Regions from separate parts of the Paenibacillus sp. 1SOY10 genome, predicted to be linked through region 1. Evidence: predicted binding sites of a transcription regulator. Region 1 holds the regulator's gene; each other region holds the start of a gene.
What was found. The regulator Rex, encoded in region 1, represses fermentation and respiration genes when NADH is low (regulators of the CRP and FNR family bind a similar motif). The targets are predictions, from matches to a motif close to TTGTGAAATATTTCACAA.

Region 1 (4,990 bases):
TTCCATTTGCTCCAGAGCTGCCGTAATCTCCGTATATTGCTTGTTCTCCATCGCCTGAGCGACAGCAAACATGGCATTCTCCCATAGCTCGTTCAATTCCGGAGAAGCATTGTCCGCCACATCTATCTTCAATTCACGGGTGCCGATTTGCTTCTTCCCATCCTGCTCCAAATGCCGAATCACAGCTCCCAAATCGGTACCTGGTACCAAATCCAGCTTGACACCAAGCTCCTTAGGCTGTATATCCAGCTGCACCTGACTCACACCTTCAACATCCTTTAACAAGTTCTCCAGCGGGCGTTCTATTGCCCATTCTTGGTAAAGGAACCAACCGCCGAACAGTACAACTCCGGAAATGACGATACTGGCAGCAACTCGTCCAACACGCAGTTTCACGCGTTTGCCTCCTTTATCTGTAATAAATTATTCCGCCATAAGGCAGCTTCAAATATAGAATTAATTATATCTTTTTGTATATCATTGTTACAAACAATAGTATATCATACCGTATATCAAAATTCGAAAAAAAAGAATGGAAAACAAAAAAACAGTTTCGAAAGATCAGGTCTGCATCCTGAACTTCGAAACTGCTATGTCATGTCAACGATTAGGTAACGTAAATACCTCTGACAAAGGTTCGCCGGTACTGAAGCTGAAGAACCGATAATAATGATGGGCTTGCTGCTTGTAGAACAATTGCCAGACCAACTGGTCATTATAAATTCCCGGCAACAGACGGACCACCTCGATATCCGGCAACGTTTCCTTGATGATCCCTCTGATCTGGTCTTCGGACTTGCCTTCAGACAACAGGCGGACTTCCGGTTTCCCGTCTTGCGGTAACCAGACCATAATCTCCCGCCCATCCTCATCCTGTCCTTGAATCACAAAGCAAACCTTGTCCCAGACCGACTTCCATACCTCATCGCTGCGGACCAGTTCTGTCTCCTGTTTGGCTTGCTGAACCGCCGCCCTTTCGGCTTCCCAAGTATCCTCGTGAATATATATGTAGAACCGGTAGAGACCGATGAGCACTATCAACAGAATAATGATGGAGAGCAGGATCCATTGGGTTCGCTTCCTCAACCTTCTCTTCCTTTCTCTAAGCAGGCAACTGTAAGCCTCTTTTATCTTTCACCATGTATACTCACAGTGTACACCTGTATCTATATCAGTTGGACGGAACGATTAACGTGTCAATAACCCGTCAAATGCCTCTTGAGCCTCATAACGGATACGCTCTTCATCAAGTGTCAGGCAAGCCCCGTTCTTCACAACTTGCTTCCCATTAACCCATACATGCTCTACATCCCCTGAACCAGCGGAGTAAACCGCATGAGATACATAGTCCGTCTTCGGAACGAAATGTGCCTGTTCCGTGTTCAGCGCAATGAAATCTGCCTTCATTCCGGCAGCAAGCTTACCCGTCTCGGGCAAGAATACGGAACGCGCTCCGTATTCGGTCCCCATCTTCAGCGCTTCAAGTGCCGGAACAGCCGTAGGATCCCCAGATACTCCTTTATGAATCAAGGCCGCCAGACGAACTTCCTCCAGCATATCCAGATTATTGTTACTAGCCGGACCATCTGTGCCGAGGGATACGACGATGCCCTTCTTCAGCATTTCCGGCACACGGGCTACTCCGCTAGCCAACTTCAGGTTACTGCCCGGATTATGCGATACCGTCACTTGATGAGCCGCCAAAATATCCAGCTCCTCATCTGTTAAATGCACAGCATGGGCTAATAGAGTAGGCCGTGAGAACATGCCCAGATTCAATAAATGTTGAACCGGACGGACTCCGTAATCTTTAACATTTTGTTCAACTTCAGCCCGGGTCTCCGACATATGAGTATGCATCGGCAAATCCAGATCATGGGCCGCCTGTACGAATTTCTGAATGAACTCTGGCGGACAGGTATACGGAGCATGCGGCGATAACATCGTCGTAATCCGTCCATCCGCCTGACCCTGCCAATTACGAGCAAAGGCAATGGCTTCGTTCAGCTTCTGATCTTGTACCTCGGGTGGACATAGACCAATGGCCCCCCGCATAAGCACAGCCCGAATACCGGATTCCTGGGCGACCTTGGCCACCTCATCCATATGATCATACATGTCCAGGAAGGTCGTAGTCCCCCCCTTGAGCATTTCCAATACCGACAATGCCGTGCCAACACGTACATCCTCTGCTGTAAATTTGGCTTCCATCGGCCACATCTTTTCTTCGAGCCAGGTTTGCAGCACCATGTCGTCACCGTAACCTCTTAGCAGTGACATAGCAGCATGGCCATGGGTATTAATCAACCCGGGAAGAAACAGCAGGCCTTTACCATCAAAGCTTTCTGCACCCTCCACACCTTCGGGGCGTTCTTCCCCAATGTAAGTGATTGTATCACCCTCAACCAGCATATAACCTTGAATAACCGGACGCTCCTGATCCAATACCGCGAACGTCCCGTTCTTTATTAACCATTTTCGACTCATACTTCAGCATGTTCCTTTCCATTTTCCAGATAATAGGCCAGACTCAATAAGTCCGTTGTAAAGTCAGCCGCATGAATCCGTACTTCCGGCGGAACCTTCAATATGGTAGGGGCAAAATTCAATATTGCTCCGATGCCTGCGGCTACCAGTTGGTCTGCAACTCGTTGGGCTTCGAAATCCGGTACGGTAATGATGCCGATACGAATTTTTTCCTTCCTGACTGTATCCACCAACTCTTCAATCGGCCGGATCGTAATATTATTGATCTGCGTTCCGATTTTGTCTGGAGAAGCATCAAACACCGCCACAATCTTCATGTTATCCTTCAGATAAGCATTGTAATTGGATAACGCATGACCAAGATTACCAGCACCCACAAGGGCTACATTGATCTGTTGGTCGAGATTTAAAATCTGTTGAATCTTCTCAATGAGATAGGCAACGTCGTAGCCGATGCCCTTACGTCCAAAGTCTCCGAAATACGCCAAGTCCTTGCGAATTTGCGCTGGATTCAAATCCAGCTTCTGGCCCAGTTCCTGGGATGATACCGTAGGAACTTCCCTCCGGCTTAATTCATTCAAGAAGCGCAGATACACCGGCAATCGACGGACCACCGCATCAGAAATTTTATCTGATTTCATAATCATTCCCCCTCATCAACTTTACTTCATTTCATCAGCTTGATCAGCTTCATCAACCTGCAGCCATTCCGAGATACGTGAGACCATTTGGCCTAGCGGCATATGCTCCATCTTCGGTCCGGGCAAAGAATATAAGAAATACTTTCCGTAGTAGGATTCCAAGATACGTGTATCATAAACAATCACAATGCCGCGGTCCTGTGACGAACGTACCAGTCGTCCAAAACCCTGCTTGAAGCGGATGACCGCCTGCGGCACAGATAACTTCATAAATGGATTCTTCTTCTCGCGTTGTAATCGTTCGCTCTTCGCCTCCACCAGCGGATGGTTCGGCGGTTGGAAGGGTAAACGGACAATCGCCAGACTCGTCAGAGCCTCGCCAGGAATGTCAACACCTTCCCAGAAGCTGCTTGTGCCAAGCAGAACGGAAGCATCTTGCCCTTGGAAGCGACGCGTCAATTTGGTTCTGCTCCCGCTATCCATCCCCTGCCCAATCACTGTAATGCCCTTCTGGGCCAGCAAGGTCTTCAGCGGCTCATATACTTGTCGCAGCATCCGGTATGATGTGAATAACACCATCATTCTTCCCCGGGTTACTACTGCGGAGTCAGCAAGAGACTGTACCAGTGTATTGACGAAATGATCGTCACCTACTCCGCCCTTGACACTAGGGAAATCCCGCGGGATGACGAGCAGCGCCTGATCACGGTAATTAAACGGCGATGGGAGCATCGTGGTGACAAGCTTGTTCTCGCTTGCCGCCTCCGCTAAGCCCAGTTGTTCCACCATATACTGAAATGATTTATCGACCGACAAGGTAGCCGAGGTCATCACCACGCTCTTCTTCTTGTCGAAGAAATATTCCTTCAGTTGGGCACTGACGTCAATAGGTACCGCGTACATCTGCAACGAACGACTACGATAGTTACCGCTCGCTTCCATCCAGTACACCGTATCATCGCTCTCCAGCTTCATGAAGAACCGCAGTGCTTCCCGTTCGGTCGCCAGATCCTTGAACAAACCGCTGATGTCAGTCAGCAAGCTCTCAGACCCGTAATCATCCTGGTCCTCACGAATTTCGCTGAGCATGCGTTCACCCTTGCGGAGAACATCCCCCAACGCAACATATATTTGATTCTCCAGAGCGGTCAAGGTATCCCATTCCTTGGGCTCCTTACCTGGCAAGAGTCGATACACGAATTGCCCCGGATCACCAGGTGCCGCGTCACTACGATCCGGCATCAATGAGAACAATTGCTCGCTTAACTTGTCCCAGTTCTCCTTCACCTCAATCAGGTTCGGGTAGATACCATCAATGACCGTACACCATTCGCCTGACTTCTCGCCTGGCGAGGCTTGTAACGCAGCCCGCAAATTAGCCAGCTGACCGGTCTTGCTGTCCTTGAATAAACGAGTCAGAGTATGAACCACTGTAAAGTATTTCATATGGATACCCAAATGTTTGCCTGCTACATCCTCCAGATGGTGCGCTTCATCAATGACCAAATGCTCATAGCCCGGTAATAATTGATGTCCTGCCTGAATGTCAGTAAACAATTTGGAGTGATTCGTAATGACTACATCGGCTACTCCGGCCTCATGCTTGGCGCGGTGGTAGAAGCATTTACGGAACCAAGGGCACGATCGACCCAGGCAGGAATCCGATTCACTGGCCACCGTCTCCCAGAAATCACCTCCGCGATTTCCCAAGTTCAGTTCTTCATCATCGCCGTTACCCGTTTGAGTCAGCCACACAATCATCTGGGCAGCGATCATCACATCTTCTTTGGGAGTGGCGAAATCTTTCCTGCTTATTTTATGTTCAAATTTGCGCAAGCACAAATAATGCTGCCTTCCTTTAA
Region 2 (4,990 bases), on a different contig from region 1:
GTCCTGGATGCAAGTAAAGATCATCTGCGTAAAATGCATGTAATGTATCATATGAGGACATAGAATCCTTGGTGATTAACCTATGCCCGTTTTTCCCTTAGTCTGGGCGGGAGACGTCACTATTCTTCAGTGTACGAGACAGAAGGAGGAGGAAAGGTGCAGGACTGGCTATACATATTGGTGAGTATCCTGGTAGCGGCATTTGTAGGCGGAGTCACCAATCACTTTGCGATCAAAATGTTGTTCCACCCAAGGAATGCTGTACATATTGGTAAGGTCCATGTTCCGTTTACACCGGGCCTGATTCCCAAGCGGCGCGATGATATCGCTCTGTCGCTGGGCAAGGTAGTGTCTGAATATCTGGTTACGGTAGAAGGGTTGCAGGAGACCGTGCTGCGACCCGCGTTTCGCCAGCGGCTGGAGGACAAAGCACAGGGGTGGTTCGTGGAGCTAAGCAGTGGTGACTTAACAGTAAGGCAAGCGGCTTTGCGGGTATGGAGTGAGGCGGAACTGGAAGTGCTGAAGGTCAAGCTGGCAGAGGGTGCCAGGCAAACCGCTTTGCGGGGCTTTCAGTCCTGGTGGGAGCAGTCGGATGCCAAGAGCGTTCCCCTCAAACAACTGATCCCCGGCTGGTCCGAGGAGAACCGCAAGGTGTGGAGTGCGGTCTTAGCAGGTGAACTGCTGCGGGTCGCCGAGGAGGAACTTCTATCAGCCAGCGGACAGCGGATGCTTTCCAAGCTGGCAACCGGTATGATGGACAAGACCGGAGGATTTCTCGGGACGATGGCTGCTATCTTTGTAGACGAGGATAAGCTGGTGCAGAAGATGACGCCTGCGGCTGTGCAAGCACTGCGGAGCAAGCCAACCTTGGACAAGACAGCCCAGGCGATTGAAGCGAGAATGGAGCAGTACGGAGAATTGCCGGCGGCAGAACTGCTTGCTATTGTGACCGGTCAGGAGGCCGGGGCATGGCTGGAAGAGCATATCGGACAATGGCCGATTTACGATTGGATCACGCGGGTAGAGCAGCTCCGAATCAGCTCTTTCGTGGAACCTTGGCGGGAGCAAGTGATGACCGGGATTCCCCGGCTGACGGAGCGGGTACTGACTGTAGCTGCTAGCGTGATTCCAGCGGTGATCCAAGCGGTGGGGTTACCCGAACTTGTTGAAGAGCAGGTCAAGAAGTTCCCCGTCGAACGCCTGGAGGAAATTATTTTAGGTATTTCGGGGAAGGAATTTCGAGCAATTACGTGGTTGGGAGCGGTGCTAGGCGGTATCATTGGCTTGTTCCAGGCTATCTTTATGCTTTTGACTAACTAAGATTATTGTCAACTAATCATTAGGAGGAGATTACATGAATATTTACGACAAGGCACATGAATTGGCAGCAGCTCTGAAGGATAGCAAGGAGGTAACGGAGATTACAGCAGCCATGAAACTGGTGGATGCGGACCCTGAAAGCAAGCAAATGCTGGACAATTTCCGTACTCGTCAGGCAGAGGTACAGCAACGCATGATGTCCGGAGATATGCCTGCACAAGAGGAAATGGAGCAGATGGAGAAGCTGTTTGAAGTGCTTAGCCTCAATCTCAATATCCGTCGCTTGTTCGATGCCGAACAGAAGCTTAGTGTCATCATTCAGGACGTCAACAAGATCATTACGGATAGCTTGCAGCATTTGTATGGAGGAGAGGCTTAAATAGCCAATCTGGAATTTTGAAGTGAGTTCGCAGCTTTCTCTCATATTCTTGCAGCTTGGTTCATAGAGATAGAAGAGACAAGGTAAGTTGGAATCTTCTATTCTATGAAATGAGGGAGCTGTGAAAGATGAAGACCGTAAAGAGAGCAAGTAAATGGAAGAATGTCATTTATTTAATTCTGGCTTTGGCCATGCTGGTGTACGCGTTGCCGTTAATTTCCTTTGAGCCGGGGGCCGGGTTTGTATCCTGGTTTGGAGCCGTATGGGCGGGGTTTGCCTTCCTGGTGATCGGGGCACATCTATACTTCATTCTTGGTGTCAGCGAAGAGAAGCAGCGGGAATTGGATAAAATTCGGCGCGCCAAATACCGGGAATGGCAGCTTCAATGGCAGGAGCGCGGTGAGCAGCGCGAGAACGTTTGATGGCTCGAAGCCGATGATAGGCGACATAGTAAAAACAGCAAGTGAGAGGGAAATGTGAAATGCCCTTCTCGCTTGCTGTTTTTTTGCTGCTCCAGCTTACTCAGGTGTGAGTGCCCGGCATAGCCTCGCCGCCCCGCTTAGTCCCTTCATACCACCGAACAGCGTGTAGAAGAAGGAGTCCGGCGCATCGAGAGAAAAGGATAGATACTGCTTGGGATCGATCCCAAGCATTTTCTCAAATAAGGTAGCGGTATCGTAGGCATAGAAGCAGAAGTACGTATATTGAAACTCAGGCATCTTTTCGGCAATCGTCAAAATTTCATCCGCATACAGCTCCAAGTGATTTTCCGCTTCTTCCAGCATGGTCAGCGCATCTTCAAGCTGTACGGCAATCTTGATTGTTTTCTCGTCAATCACGGTAATCGTAGCCATAGTGTCGCCACTCCCCGCTTAGTTTTTGCCGATTTTCACTTGGAACATATCTGGTCCTTGTTCGATATACTCCCATGTGAAGGCGCCTGGATGCATGGCATCAAATTGGAAGCGCAGTGGCACCGGATCATGATCATTAACAAGCAGCATAGCCTCACCGGGCTGTAACGAATTGTAGGCGGCAAAAATGGTCTTATGTTTCAATTGCGGCGGATATTCCGTAGCATTGACAGTCACTTTGAATTGGCTCATATGAGTCCCTCCTGAATAGATAGAATGAATGATTCGCCATCATTATATCAAGGGGTTCAGGTGCGAATGTGATACAAATCACAAGAAGGACTATGGCAATATATTTCTCTGCTATGTTTGCTTAAGCCGTCAATAATCTAGTGACAGAAGTCACTGGACCGGGGAGGAAAGGCGATTATAATGTCGGTAATTTGTGCTTGCTAACATCTGGAAGGAGCGATCAAACGCTTTGAGAATTAAAGACTATATTCCCAATCAACACGGGGCTTGGGCGATGCTCGTTATTCCATTTCTATTCGGTATGCTGGCCTCGACTCCAGGAGTCATTCATGTCTGGTTATTTACTTGCTGGCTACTCATTTACTTATTGATGTTTCCGCTTCTCCAATGGGTGCGTACAGGCAAATTTGGCCGCGTTAGGGGGCCCATAATCCTGTATGGCCTTCTGCTGGTTCCTGCAGCCGCAGGGCTGCTATGGATTCGTCCTGGTGTTATCTTAATGGCCTCCCTGTTCCTGCCCTTATTTGCTGTTAACGTCTATTACGCCAAGCGAAAGCGCGAGCGGGCCTTGCTTAACGATATGGCAGCTATCGTGCAGTTTAGCTTGATGGTGTTCGTGTCGTATCGGCTAGGAGGCGGTAACGACTACCATCTGGCCTTCGAGCTGTTCCTGATTAGTATGCTATATTTCATCGGTACGGCTTTTTATGTAAAAACAATCATTCGCGAGCGCCATAATAAGCGATTCTATGGATATTCGGTTATATATCATCTCGGTTTAACGCTTCTGTCTCTACGGTTGCCTGCCTTAATCCTGGTGGCCGCCGCAGTGATTTTACTGGCTCGAGCCATTATTCTTCCACGTACCGGCATTACCGCGAAGCAGTCCGGGATGCTTGAAATCTTGTTCTCTCTACTAGTTCTGTCTACGGTCTGGCTGACTTACGCCTGAATGTGTATAATAGAAACAGAGTAGTACAGATTCGGGTAAGGGGGTATAACAGTTGGAGGGGCCGGAAGAGAGCGTAACTAAACACGAGCAGTTGCTACAGCATATCGAAGGATTGAAGATTGGAACGAAGATATCCGTACGTAAGCTGGCCAAGGCGCTGAGCGTCAGTGAAGGGACGGCCTACCGCGCGGTCAAGGAAGCGGAGAATCTCGGAATCGTCATCACGAAGGAACGGATTGGCACAGTTCGTGTAGAGAAGAAGCCGAGAAATATCTCTGACCAATTGAGCTTCGGCGATGTGGTGGATATCGTAGAAGGACATGTGCTGGGTGGTGGGGAAGGCTTGGACAAGACCCTGCATAAATATGTCATCGGTGCGATGAAGATTGATGCAATGGCCAGGTACATCGATGCAGGCAGCCTGTTGATCGTCGGGAACCGTGACAATGCCCATTCCTTGGCCTTGGAGCAAGGGGCTGGGGTGCTGATTACCGGGGGATTCGGGACAAGCCGTGAAGTCAAGGCGTTGGCTGATAAGCTGGCGCTACCTATCATCTCTTCAAGACACGATACATTTACGGTAGCCTCCATGATTAACCGTGCCTTATTTGACCGCCTGATAAAAAAGAAGATTATGCTTGTGGAGGATATTGTTGCCCGCAAGCCACGCGTCAATATGCTTAAGGCGACGAGTAATATTTCTGATTTTGACCAACTCTCGCTGGAGACAGGAAGCCTGCATTTCCCTGTGGTGGACGAATGGAATCGGGTCATAGGTATCGTCAGCCGCAAAAATGTCGAAGAGCTGAGCGGAGATCAGACGATTGAGAAGTGTATGACCCGTCATCCAATTACCGTCGGCCTGCAAACTTCGCTGGCATCGGCGGCGCAAATCATGGTCTGGGAAGGGATTGATTTCCTGCCTGTGGTTGACCGCAACCGCAAGCTGGTCTCGTCCGTTACGAGACGGGAGGTACTGCATGCGATGCGGGATGTTCGTAACCAGCCGCAGCTTGGTGAGACGTTCGAGCATCTGATGTGGAACGGGTTTGCTGAAGAACGGGATGCAGAAGGGAAGCTGTTCTTTCGTGGGATGATCACGCCGCAAATGTCCACGGACCTCGGGACCATTTCACACGGCGTGTTGACCTCGTTGATGACCCAAGCGGGCTTGAGAGTAGCGAAGGATGCCAGCGGTGGCGATTTTGTCGTGGATAACATAACCACGTATTT
Region 3 (4,990 bases), on a different contig from region 1:
GCCACTCTGGTAATCGTCAGCTCGGGGTCCTGGTAATGGTCGTTAATATATTCTGTGACCTTGTTGATCAGCAAAGTCCCGTCTCCACCAGACAGATTTTGGCCCAGTGTAGGAGATTTTTGTGTCTCTGTGTGAGACTGGTCAGGAAATATCTGCTGCAAATGCTGGTTCAGACGAGATAAGAGCTGCTCCAGATCACTTTTGGGAACCGGCTTTAGCACGTAGTCAAAGGCATGAAGCTGTACAGCCTGACGCGCATACTCAAAATTGTCATAACCGCTGATAATGACCACGACCAGCTCTGGAAATTGCTTGTGCAGCAAGTTGGTCAGATCGAGTCCGTTCATGTTTGGCATATTAATATCAATAAAGCAGACGTGAGCAGGCTGCTGCTCTAATTGCTGTATCGCTTCCCCTGCATTCTTGGCTTCTGCAGAGACGGAGAACGGATAGTGGCTGCTTTCAATAAATTGCCTCAACCCCCGGCGAATAATGGGTTCATCATCTACGAGCATGATTTTCCACATGTTACTCACTCCCTTTTATAGCATTCAACGGCAGGTGGATTGTCATGGTGGTCTGTTCCTCGCTGCTGCTTATAATCAGCCCATAACCATCCCCATGCAGCATACGAATTCGATGGTTCACGCTATACAGGCCGAACCCGGTTACGGCTCCGTCCTGTCTATCCTCCGCCAGCATCTCATTAATTCTGGCCAGCTTGTCTGGCGGGATCGGAAGTCCGTCATTATCGACACACACGACAAGCTTATCCTCTTCGGTATAAGCCTGAATAGATATGGTGCATCTCTGGTCTTCCAGCGGCTTGATGCCATGATAGATGGCGTTCTCTACCAGAGGCTGGAGCATGAAGCGTATGACCTGATGTTGCGAGATTCCATCCTCGTACTCAAGCCTATAATCAAGAATTTCCTCATACCGGACACATTGAATTTGCAAGTAGCTCTCCACATGATATAATTCCTGCTCCAGCGAGATATACGTCTCTCCATTGCCAAGACTGAGTCTGAAGTAGCTGCTGAGCGCCTCCACTATTTCAACGATATTATCCGCCCCGTATTCTCCAGCCATCCATTGAATGGTATCCAGGGTATTATACAAAAAATGCGGCTTGATCTGCTCATGCACCAGTCTGAGCTCAATCGCCTGTTTCTCTTGCTCGGAACGATACAGTTGTACCAGCATTTCGTTAAAGCTGTGAGCCAGGTCGCCAATTTCATCCTGCCGCGATTCATCCGCACGGATCTCCTGATTGCCCCGCTGCACATTCTTCATCACCTGACGAAGTGCCTGAATAGGGCGAATAATCGAGGTGAGCAGCATCGTTAGCAGTAGCATAAAGATCAAGCCAAGCAGAGTTCCTACAATTAGAGCTGTTCGCTGGGTTTTAACTACAGCCACGGACAGCTCGGAGTCTGGTACCTCAAGTACGATCTTCCATCCCTTTACACTATCAATCGAGGCCTCAAATACACTGACACCCTCGCAGCCTTTACTGTGGTTGCAATTTGCCATTTGCAGCTCCTGCTCGTCGATTCCACCGACAATCAGCTTACCAAGCTGATCATAGAGGGAGATGTCCTCCGCAATCTCCTTCATCTTCTCCAGCGAGACAGCAGCGGCAATGTAGGCAGCCTCTTCAGTCTTCATGGGCTGAATGGGATAGAGAATGACGACAATCTCTACACCGTTTGCCTTGGATACAATAGGATGGCTGACCACATAGTCGGCCTTCGATTCAATGAGATGCTGGTAGTAGGGACGATTCAAAATAGAGAAGGGCTTGTCCTCCATCCCCCAAGAGAAGGCATGAATATCCACGATGCGAATGGATTCATATTCTTCCTGCTTTCGACTTTCGAGTCGATGTGCCTCCTGCAGAAGCTGCTCTCTGGACCATTGATGGCTAGAAGCGAGCGCAGCCAGCGTATCAATTTCACCAATTCTTTGATTGAACCAATAATCTATTTGATCACTGCGAGCATCCAGCACCTGCTGGGTTAAGCTTTTATTTAACGGAACTACGGTATGGTTCATTTCCATATAAATAGTGACCAAAAGAGTAAGAAACAGCAGCACAAAGCAGCCACCTGAATACAATAAGAGCTTTTTCTGTATAGAGTTCATCATGCTGTCCGGCTCCTTATCTATGGAATCGTATAAATGGCTTGGAATAAAGCCCGAAAAGGATAAAAAATATCGCAATCGTGCAAATACTTGAGAGCACACCTATCCTATAATTACTCATGTGCACATTTTCACATGAAAGACGGCTGTTGTCCAGCAGCCTGCTGCAAGAAGTGGATGCTGGTCGTCAGAGATGAACTGAAGGGGAGAATGCAATCATGCAACGAATCTATTCTAAACGAGTAATGGCCTTGCTATTAGCTGTATGCCTAATGCTTATGGTCGCTGCTTGCGGAGGCAAGGAGACACCAAGTGCGAACAATACCGAAGGAACCGGAAGCAAGGTGGTTGAGGGTGTTGGCCAAGGCAAGCACGGAGACATTAAGGTTAAGGTGACCTTTAAGGACAACCAAATTACCGATATTGAAGTCGTAGAGAATAAGGAAAATGAAGTGCTGGCAGAGCCGGTTTACACTCAACTGAAGGAAGTAGTTATTGCCATGAACAGCCCGGAGGTTGACGCTATTAGCGGCTCTACTGTAACGAGCAATGGCTACCTGGATGCCATTAAGGATGCAATTGCCAAGTCTGGCTTGACCTTAGCTGTGGCTAACGCCGCAGCTAATACTACCCAGAGTAAGGAAGCCGCCGAACAGATCTATGATGTAGTTGTCATCGGTGCCGGCGGTGCGGGCTTCAGTGCGGCGATTGAAGCCAATCTGGCTGGAGCTCAGGTCGTCCTGTTGGAGAAAATGCCGACTGTGGGAGGGAATACACTCATATCGGGCGGCGAGATGAACGCGCCTAACAACTGGGTGCAACAAAAGCTAGGAATTACGGATGATTCAGCGGATTTGTTCTATGAAGATACGCTGAAGGGCGGAGATAATTTGGGTTCACCCGAGATGGTGCGGATTCTGGCAGATCATGCTCTGGCTGCTGCCGAGTGGCTGCGCGATGAGGTGAAGGTGGAATTTCTGCCGGATCACTTGTTCCAATTTGGCGGTCACTCCAGAAAACGTGCTCTGATTCCAGTAGGTCATACAGGAGCTGAGCTGATTACAAAGCTGAAGGCCAAGACAGAGGAACAAGGCGTTACGATCAAGACGAATATGAAGGCCGATGCCCTGATTACCGATGATCAAGGCAGAGTAACCGGAGTAGAAGCTACAGATGGTAGCGGCGACAAAATTTTGTTCCATGCCAACAAGGGAGTTGTAGTCGCTACAGGCGGGTTTGGCTCTAATGTAGAGATGCGTAAGAAGTACAACCCGGAAATGGATGAAAAGTACATGTCGACCGATACACCGGGAACTACAGGTGATGGAATTGTCATGGCTGAAGCTTTGGGCGCCAGGCTCACCAATATGCAGTATATCCAGACTTATCCGGTGTGTAATCCGGAGACAGGGGTTATTTCTCTGGTTGCAGACTCCCGGTTCGACGGTGCGATTCTGATTAATCAAGAGGGCGAGCGCTTTGTCGAGGAACTGGAGCGTCGGGATGTGATCTCGAAGGCCATCCTTGCTCAGACAGGCGGCTACACCTATCAGCTCTGGAATCAGAAGATTGCAGATATCGGCAAGACCATCGAAGTCCATCAGGATGAATACGATATGCTGATCAAGCAAGGCTTGTTATACAAGGCTGATACTTTGGAAGAAGCGGCGAAGTTCTTCAATGTGGATATCGATAAACTGAAGGCTACCGTGGAAAAAGTAAATCAATATGCAGACACAGGCGATGATCTTGATTTTCACCATCGCGGCGGGCTGGTCTCGCTGGAGGCAGGACCTTACTATATTCAAAAGGCCGTCCCTTCTGTCCATCATACAATGGGTGGACTTGTCATCGACGAGAAGACACATGTCATTCATGAAGACGGCAGTATCATTCCCGGTCTGTATGCGGCAGGCGAGGTTACAGGTGTGCTTCACGGTACGAACCGCCTCGGAGGTAATGCCATTGCTGATATCTTTACCTTTGGCCGTATTGCAGGACAACAGGTTGTAGCCGAGAATTAATTCAGGAATAACATAGAATCATAAGAATGCTCCCCATACCGTGCAGGCATTTTGTACTTCACCTGTCTACTATATGGGGAGCATATCTATTTTTTACTTTAGCACCACTTGGCTTCGGTCAGCTCTTACAAGCTTGTTCTATTGCAGCTCGATGTAATAAAGATTAATCGAATCTGCCTTGGTGATCGTATGGGTACCGGGGGCAAGCGGCACACTCACCACGCCGTCCGTCAAGGTATAGTTAGTACCATCGATTTTGATCTTTTTGCCGCTCTCTTGGTTAAATACCAGCGTTAGCGTCGAAGCCTCTGTGGTAGTAAATTCAATACGTGTCGCTGTCTCGATCTTCAAGCATTGGGTTAAGGTTAGTCCCTTGTAAACGACCGTCCCCTTGCTGGTAGACAGATTCCCCTGAATGTTGAAGAAGTCACTGCTGGTTCCCGCCGTTGTGAAGTTATGGGCCAGTTCCCCGGTAATCGGGCCTGTGCCTGGATTTGGTTCTGGTTCTGGCTCGGGTTCCGGTGATGTGGAAGAATTGCCACCCACGGAAACAAGCTGCGTGGTATAGCTTCTTATTTTATTCATCAGTGCCGTGTTCATGGCATAGGACGTATCGTCTACAGCGTTATTAAATTGCCAATCAAAGTCCCCGCCATCCAGCCGTCCGGCTTCCGCAGTGACAATTTGCTGGACCGCATTCACACTATCGATATTTGAACTGGATACCCCCAAATCGAGACGGGTATCGAAGTTATTGTAAGCCGTGCCGCCTTTTAAGGCTTTATACGAGCTGGGTACGCTTTCATTTCTTGATGAAG
Region 4 (4,990 bases), on a different contig from region 1:
CGATTATTTTGAAGAAATGTACCATCGTGCTACCGTATTGATCAACAAAGGCAAAGCTTATGTGGACGACCTGAGTGCCGAGCAAATTCGCGAGCTACGCGGAACGTTAACCGAGCCGGGCAAGAACAGTCCTTACCGCGATCGTTCTGTTGAAGAGAATCTTGATTTGTTTGAACGGATGCGGGCAGGGGAATTCCAGAACGGAGAAAAAGTGCTTCGGGCCAAGATTGATATGGCTTCGCCGAACATTAATTTGCGCGACCCTGTCATTTACCGGATCGTTCATACGTCCCATCATAACACCGGGGACAAATGGTGCATTTATCCGATGTATACCTTTGCCCATCCGCTGGAGGATGCCATTGAGGGCGTGACGCATTCGCTTTGCTCTACGGAGTTTGAAGATCAGCGTCCGTTCTACGACTGGGCTATCGCTGAGACCGAGATGCCGAATGTCTCTCATCAATATGAATTTGGACGGCTCAATTTGACTCAAACGGTGACCAGCAAGCGTAAGCTGAAAAAGCTGGTGGACGAGAAGATTGTGGATGGCTGGGACGATCCGCGTATGCCAACCATATCCGGATTGCGTCGCCGTGGTTACACGCCAGAGGCAATCCGGTCGTTCGTGTATGAGACCGGGATTTCCAAGGCGTACGGTAGTATTGACGTGAAGATGCTGGAGCATTTCATCCGCGAAGATTTGAAGATGAAGGCCCCGCGCACGATGGCGGTGCTTGATCCGCTTAAGGTTGTAATCACCAACTACCCTGAAGGCCAAACAGAAATGTTGGAGGCCGAGAACAATAGTGAAAATCCGGAGATGGGTAATCGTCAAATTCCCTTCTCGCGCGAGATTTATATTGAGCGGGAAGACTTCATGGAGAACCCGCCAAATAAATATTTCCGCTTGTTCCCGGGGAATGAGGTGCGCTTGAAGCATGCTTATTTCATCAAGTGTAATGAGGTTATCAAGGACGAGCATGGCGAAGTGGTGGAAATTCACTGCACCTATGACCCGGAAACCAAGAGTGGTAGCGGCTTTACCGGACGTAAAGTAAAGGGAACGATTCACTGGGTGGAAGCAAGCCAGGCGGTACCGGCAGAATTCCGTCTCTTCGAGCCATTGATTCTGGAAGAGGAAGAGGTTGAGGGAGTAGCACTGGACGAATCACCAGCAGGCTTGCTGGATGCCGCCGAAGGTCTACTGGATGAATTGGACCCGGCAACTGCGAATCTGGAAGAGTCGGTTGAGGAGAAGACATTCCTTGACCTGATTAATCCGAATTCCTTAACCATTGCTCAAGGCTTTGTAGAGCCTGGGATGAAGGATGCCGCGCCGCAGGATAAGTTCCAATTCTTCCGTCACGGTTATTTCAATGTGGATACCAAGTATTCCGCGCCGGGGCATCTGGTGTTTAACCGGATTGTATCGCTCAAAAGCTCGTTCCAACTGCCTAAATAAACCGAGCTGAATTTAAAAGACCAATAAAAGGGCCCCTCGCCTTCAAGCTATGCTGGACACCAGATAGCATGGAGAACGAAGGGCCCTATTTGTATTGTATATTGATCTATGGTTCGCCTCGAAGGATGACCGGGGAATACCCGTGGCGTCGGATACGATACCACATAGCTGCCAGACCAAGCGCTCCAATCAGTGTCAAGGCAACTCCTGAACGGTACATGATGACGGCTCCAAAGTTCTGGAACATCCAACCGCCGTAAAAACCAGCAAAAATACCGGCCAGACCGCTCACGGCAAAGGCAAAGGCAGCCTGTCCGGCTGAGCGCAGTGGTCTTGGCAGGAACAGGCCAATCAACCGGGTGCCTACATAGAAGAACCCGGCAAACGTGACCGAATGAAGCAGTTGAATAAACAGCACCTGTCCTGGACGGGTGACCTCTGACATGAGATCCCAACGCACGGCTGACAGTATACTGACGATGGTGATACAGGCCATCAGCACAGTCATTTTCTTTTTTAGATATCGATTCATCAGAAGGAAAATCAGCATCTCAAAGGCAGTGGACAGGAACACAGCTCCCCCCACCTCAAGGCGCGACCCTCCCAAATCGACAATAAATAAAGGCATGAAGATATTATTCATAAAGTTCGGGATGGCTACCAGTGTGCCGAAGATAACAAAAGCGACAAAATATTTATATTGCATCACCTGCCCGAGTTCCTTCTTCCCGAACCAGGGGGTGTGGAGTGTTTGGCGAATGGATGGCAAGAGTAGCGTTGAGCCGATAGCCAGCATGAGCGTGCTGCTGAACAGCAAGGAGATTCCATGATGTCCAACCGAATCGATGATCGGTCCGGCGGCCAAGGCAATCAGAGTCCATCCTAACGAACCAAAGAGACGGTAGAGGCCAAATTTCCGTTCCGTATTCTCCGTATAGCCCAATATCAGCGTGTTACTTTGCGACAGGATGGGGCTCTGGAAGAAATATAGCAACAGAATCGTCAGGTACAGCATCGAGAATGTCGTTGCCTTGAACATGAGATGGCCCATCAGCAGCATACCTAGCATCATTACCAGCAGCACGGCCCGAGGATTCTGCCGTTGATCACCCCAGTGGCGCCAGAAGGGGTGGGCCAGCAAGGAGACTAAGGGGCCGATTGCCATCAGGCTGCCAATCTCCAGCTTGTCCATACCGATATCCTGTAGATAGAGCTGGAAGAAGGCAGCAAAAATAACCATAGTGCCATATATGAAAAAGTTAAGAAGCCCTAGCGGCATCAACGAAAAGGACGAATGTCGTTTTGTATCCTGCAAACGCGCCATTCCTTTCTATCCGGTCCTGATTCGTCACAATTGCGCATGTGACTATGATCCCAATGTAACACACAGATGAAAAGGGATACAAACCAAGTTTTAATTGATTTACCATTATTTACAGTTTGCTTGCGGGAAATGTCCGTATCCTTACAGGTTTGTACGTGAAGACTGACACATACTGTTCAAGTATATGTCAGCCGCTTGTGCGATACAATGAACTAAGGGATGAGTTGTAACAAAGATCACATTAAAGCGCTTACATTTAAGGGTATAATGCAGTTAAGCGATACGTGATCCCCCTTAATCATGTGTCGGTATATGCATCTAAGATGATTTCCGGCAGGACTTAAGGAAGTCATCTTTTTTTAACCCTAAGGCAATAAGCAACAAGGAAGCGCGACAAATTAAGGAGATGAATTCAGATGGCTATGCTGTTCAAACCTTTGGTCTACACACAGGAGCAGGTAAGGTGGCTGGAAACTCGCGGATTAGTGTATCATGTGCTGATGGATTTCTTGAGCCGTCCTCCGCGAATGTCCCTGATCGCTCAGTGGAGACACAAACTGGGATTGAACCATAGGATTGAGGGTAGCGAAGGCTGGAGTAAGCTCAAAGCGTATCTGGAGAGTATTGATGAAGACGGCTTCCGCCGCGTATGTCATCAGGAAGCTGAAGAATATATCCGCCTGTTCACGGGTCATGAAGCGGTTGTCCCGGCGTGTGAAAGCATTTATCGCTCCCGTTTGGAAGGGGTAAGTGCCTTTGCCTGCATCGCCAAGGTGAGCAAGAATTACACGGACAATGGCATCGTGTTTAACAAGCTGAACGGAGAGCGCGATGATCATATTGCGCTTGAACTGGAATTTATGGCCGTACTGGCCGAAGGGATGCTGGCGAAGGCTAATCTGCAACAAAGTTGCCTCGCTTTGGCTGATTCGCAAATCAGCTTTCTAAGATTGCATCTGCTAAGATGGGCTCGTCTCTTCTCCAGAGAACTGTTGCAAGCGACGAATAGTCCCTTATACGTAGCGGTGGCTGAACTGATGGATGACTTCCTGATAGCCGATTTGAACGCACTTTGTACCTGGCGGAACAACCAACAGGAAGCAGAGCAGTAATCAACGATATTCTCCCTCTTTCTATAAGAGGTAGTTAAAAAGTCGTCTTTCCAGAACGAAGCAGTTCGAGGAGTGGATTCGACATCGAATCTTGAATTCACCCGGGCCTTCCGTTGCTCACGTAGATCTGTCTACGCTCCGCTACTCAGTCCCTGGCTTCATCCAACCTTCTCGGTCCTGTAAACCCGACTTTTTGAACTCGAACTTAAAAAGCTTCTCATGCTGATTTAACATAGCGTGAGGAGCTTCTTTGTGCTTGGCTATATATTGAGGAAGCGGGACATCATATTCCTGGACATTTTTCATCTACCCAGCTAGGAAGAACGCAATCGATCATGTAGAATATAGACAAGCTATTCTCGCGAAAACCATACAAAGGAGACAACAATGAGACGAGGACTACAAATCATTATCATCGCCCTAGTTCTATTTGCGTTCTACTTCCTTGGATTTGGCGTCTTCGGTAAGTTCGGGGGGACGCTGCTTAGTATATTTCAGACACTTACAGTCATTACTATCGGCTTGGCTATATTTATGGAGAACCGCAATCCTTCCAGCACACTGGCCTGGATCATGGTATTAGCTTTGTTGCCGGGGGTTGGGCTTGTTCTTTACTTCCTGCTGGGGCAAAATTACTTCCGCCGGCGGAAATTTGATAAGAAAGCCGAGCAAGACCGCTTAAGTTATGAACGAATTGACCGGGGTGGCAAATTATTGCCTCGCGATCTGTCCCAGTTCAGCCCGGGGCAGCAACGGTTGCTGCATCTATCCCAGCGGCTGGCGCGGACGCCCTTCTCCATGGCTAGCCGTACGCAGGTGCTTACCAATGGAGAAGAGACCTTCTCTACGCTGCTTCGGGAGATGAAGAAGGCCAAACATCATATCCATATGGAGTATTACATTTACCGTGCGGACGACATCGGCCGGGAGATTCAGAAGACGCTGATTGCGAAGGCTCGTGCCGGGGTTGAGGTTCGCTTTATGTTTGATGCTGTGGGCAGCATTGGATTGCCTAAGGCGTTTATTAACGAACTGAGCGAGGCAGGTGCCAAGATTGGTATCTATGGGGAAGTCCGTTTTCTCGCCTTA

Region 2: a site for Rex is predicted at 2,872-2,889, ahead of AC1VOR_RS05105 (DUF2249 domain-containing protein). Genes of this name have one in related genera too.
Region 3: a site for Rex is predicted at 2,268-2,285, ahead of AC1VOR_RS14465 (flavocytochrome c). Genes of this name have one in related genera too.
Region 4: a site for Rex is predicted at 3,014-3,031, ahead of AC1VOR_RS12100 (TorD/DmsD family molecular chaperone). Genes of this name have one in related genera too.

Annotation. Positions count from the first base shown of each region.
Region 1 covers NZ_JBXENK010000002.1:833,663-838,652, reverse strand. The annotation lists gene AC1VOR_RS09795 (hypothetical protein) at 1-396, opposite strand, end outside; gene AC1VOR_RS09790 (cell wall elongation regulator TseB-like domain-containing protein) at 601-1,086, opposite strand; gene AC1VOR_RS09785 (amidohydrolase) at 1,189-2,487, opposite strand; gene AC1VOR_RS09780 (redox-sensing transcriptional repressor Rex) at 2,484-3,128, opposite strand; gene dinG (ATP-dependent DNA helicase DinG) at 3,150-4,990, opposite strand, start outside.
Region 2 covers NZ_JBXENK010000001.1:1,100,851-1,105,840, reverse strand. The annotation lists gene AC1VOR_RS05125 (DUF445 family protein) at 157-1,320, shown strand; gene AC1VOR_RS05120 (YlbF/YmcA family competence regulator) at 1,355-1,699, shown strand; gene AC1VOR_RS05115 (hypothetical protein) at 1,828-2,121, shown strand; gene AC1VOR_RS05110 (hypothetical protein) at 2,218-2,553, opposite strand; gene AC1VOR_RS05105 (DUF2249 domain-containing protein) at 2,572-2,805, opposite strand; gene AC1VOR_RS05100 (YwiC-like family protein) at 3,035-3,757, shown strand; gene AC1VOR_RS05095 (DRTGG domain-containing protein) at 3,810-4,990, shown strand, end outside.
Region 3 covers NZ_JBXENK010000005.1:99,739-104,728, reverse strand. The annotation lists gene AC1VOR_RS14475 (response regulator transcription factor) at 1-527, opposite strand, end outside; gene AC1VOR_RS14470 (sensor histidine kinase) at 529-2,151, opposite strand; gene AC1VOR_RS14465 (flavocytochrome c) at 2,367-4,172, shown strand; gene AC1VOR_RS14460 (pectate lyase family protein) at 4,311-4,990, opposite strand, start outside.
Region 4 covers NZ_JBXENK010000003.1:276,498-281,487, forward strand. The annotation lists gene AC1VOR_RS12090 (glutamine--tRNA ligase/YqeY domain fusion protein) at 1-1,465, shown strand, start outside; gene AC1VOR_RS12095 (MFS transporter) at 1,572-2,789, opposite strand; gene AC1VOR_RS12100 (TorD/DmsD family molecular chaperone) at 3,206-3,901, shown strand; gene cls (cardiolipin synthase) at 4,289-4,990, shown strand, end outside.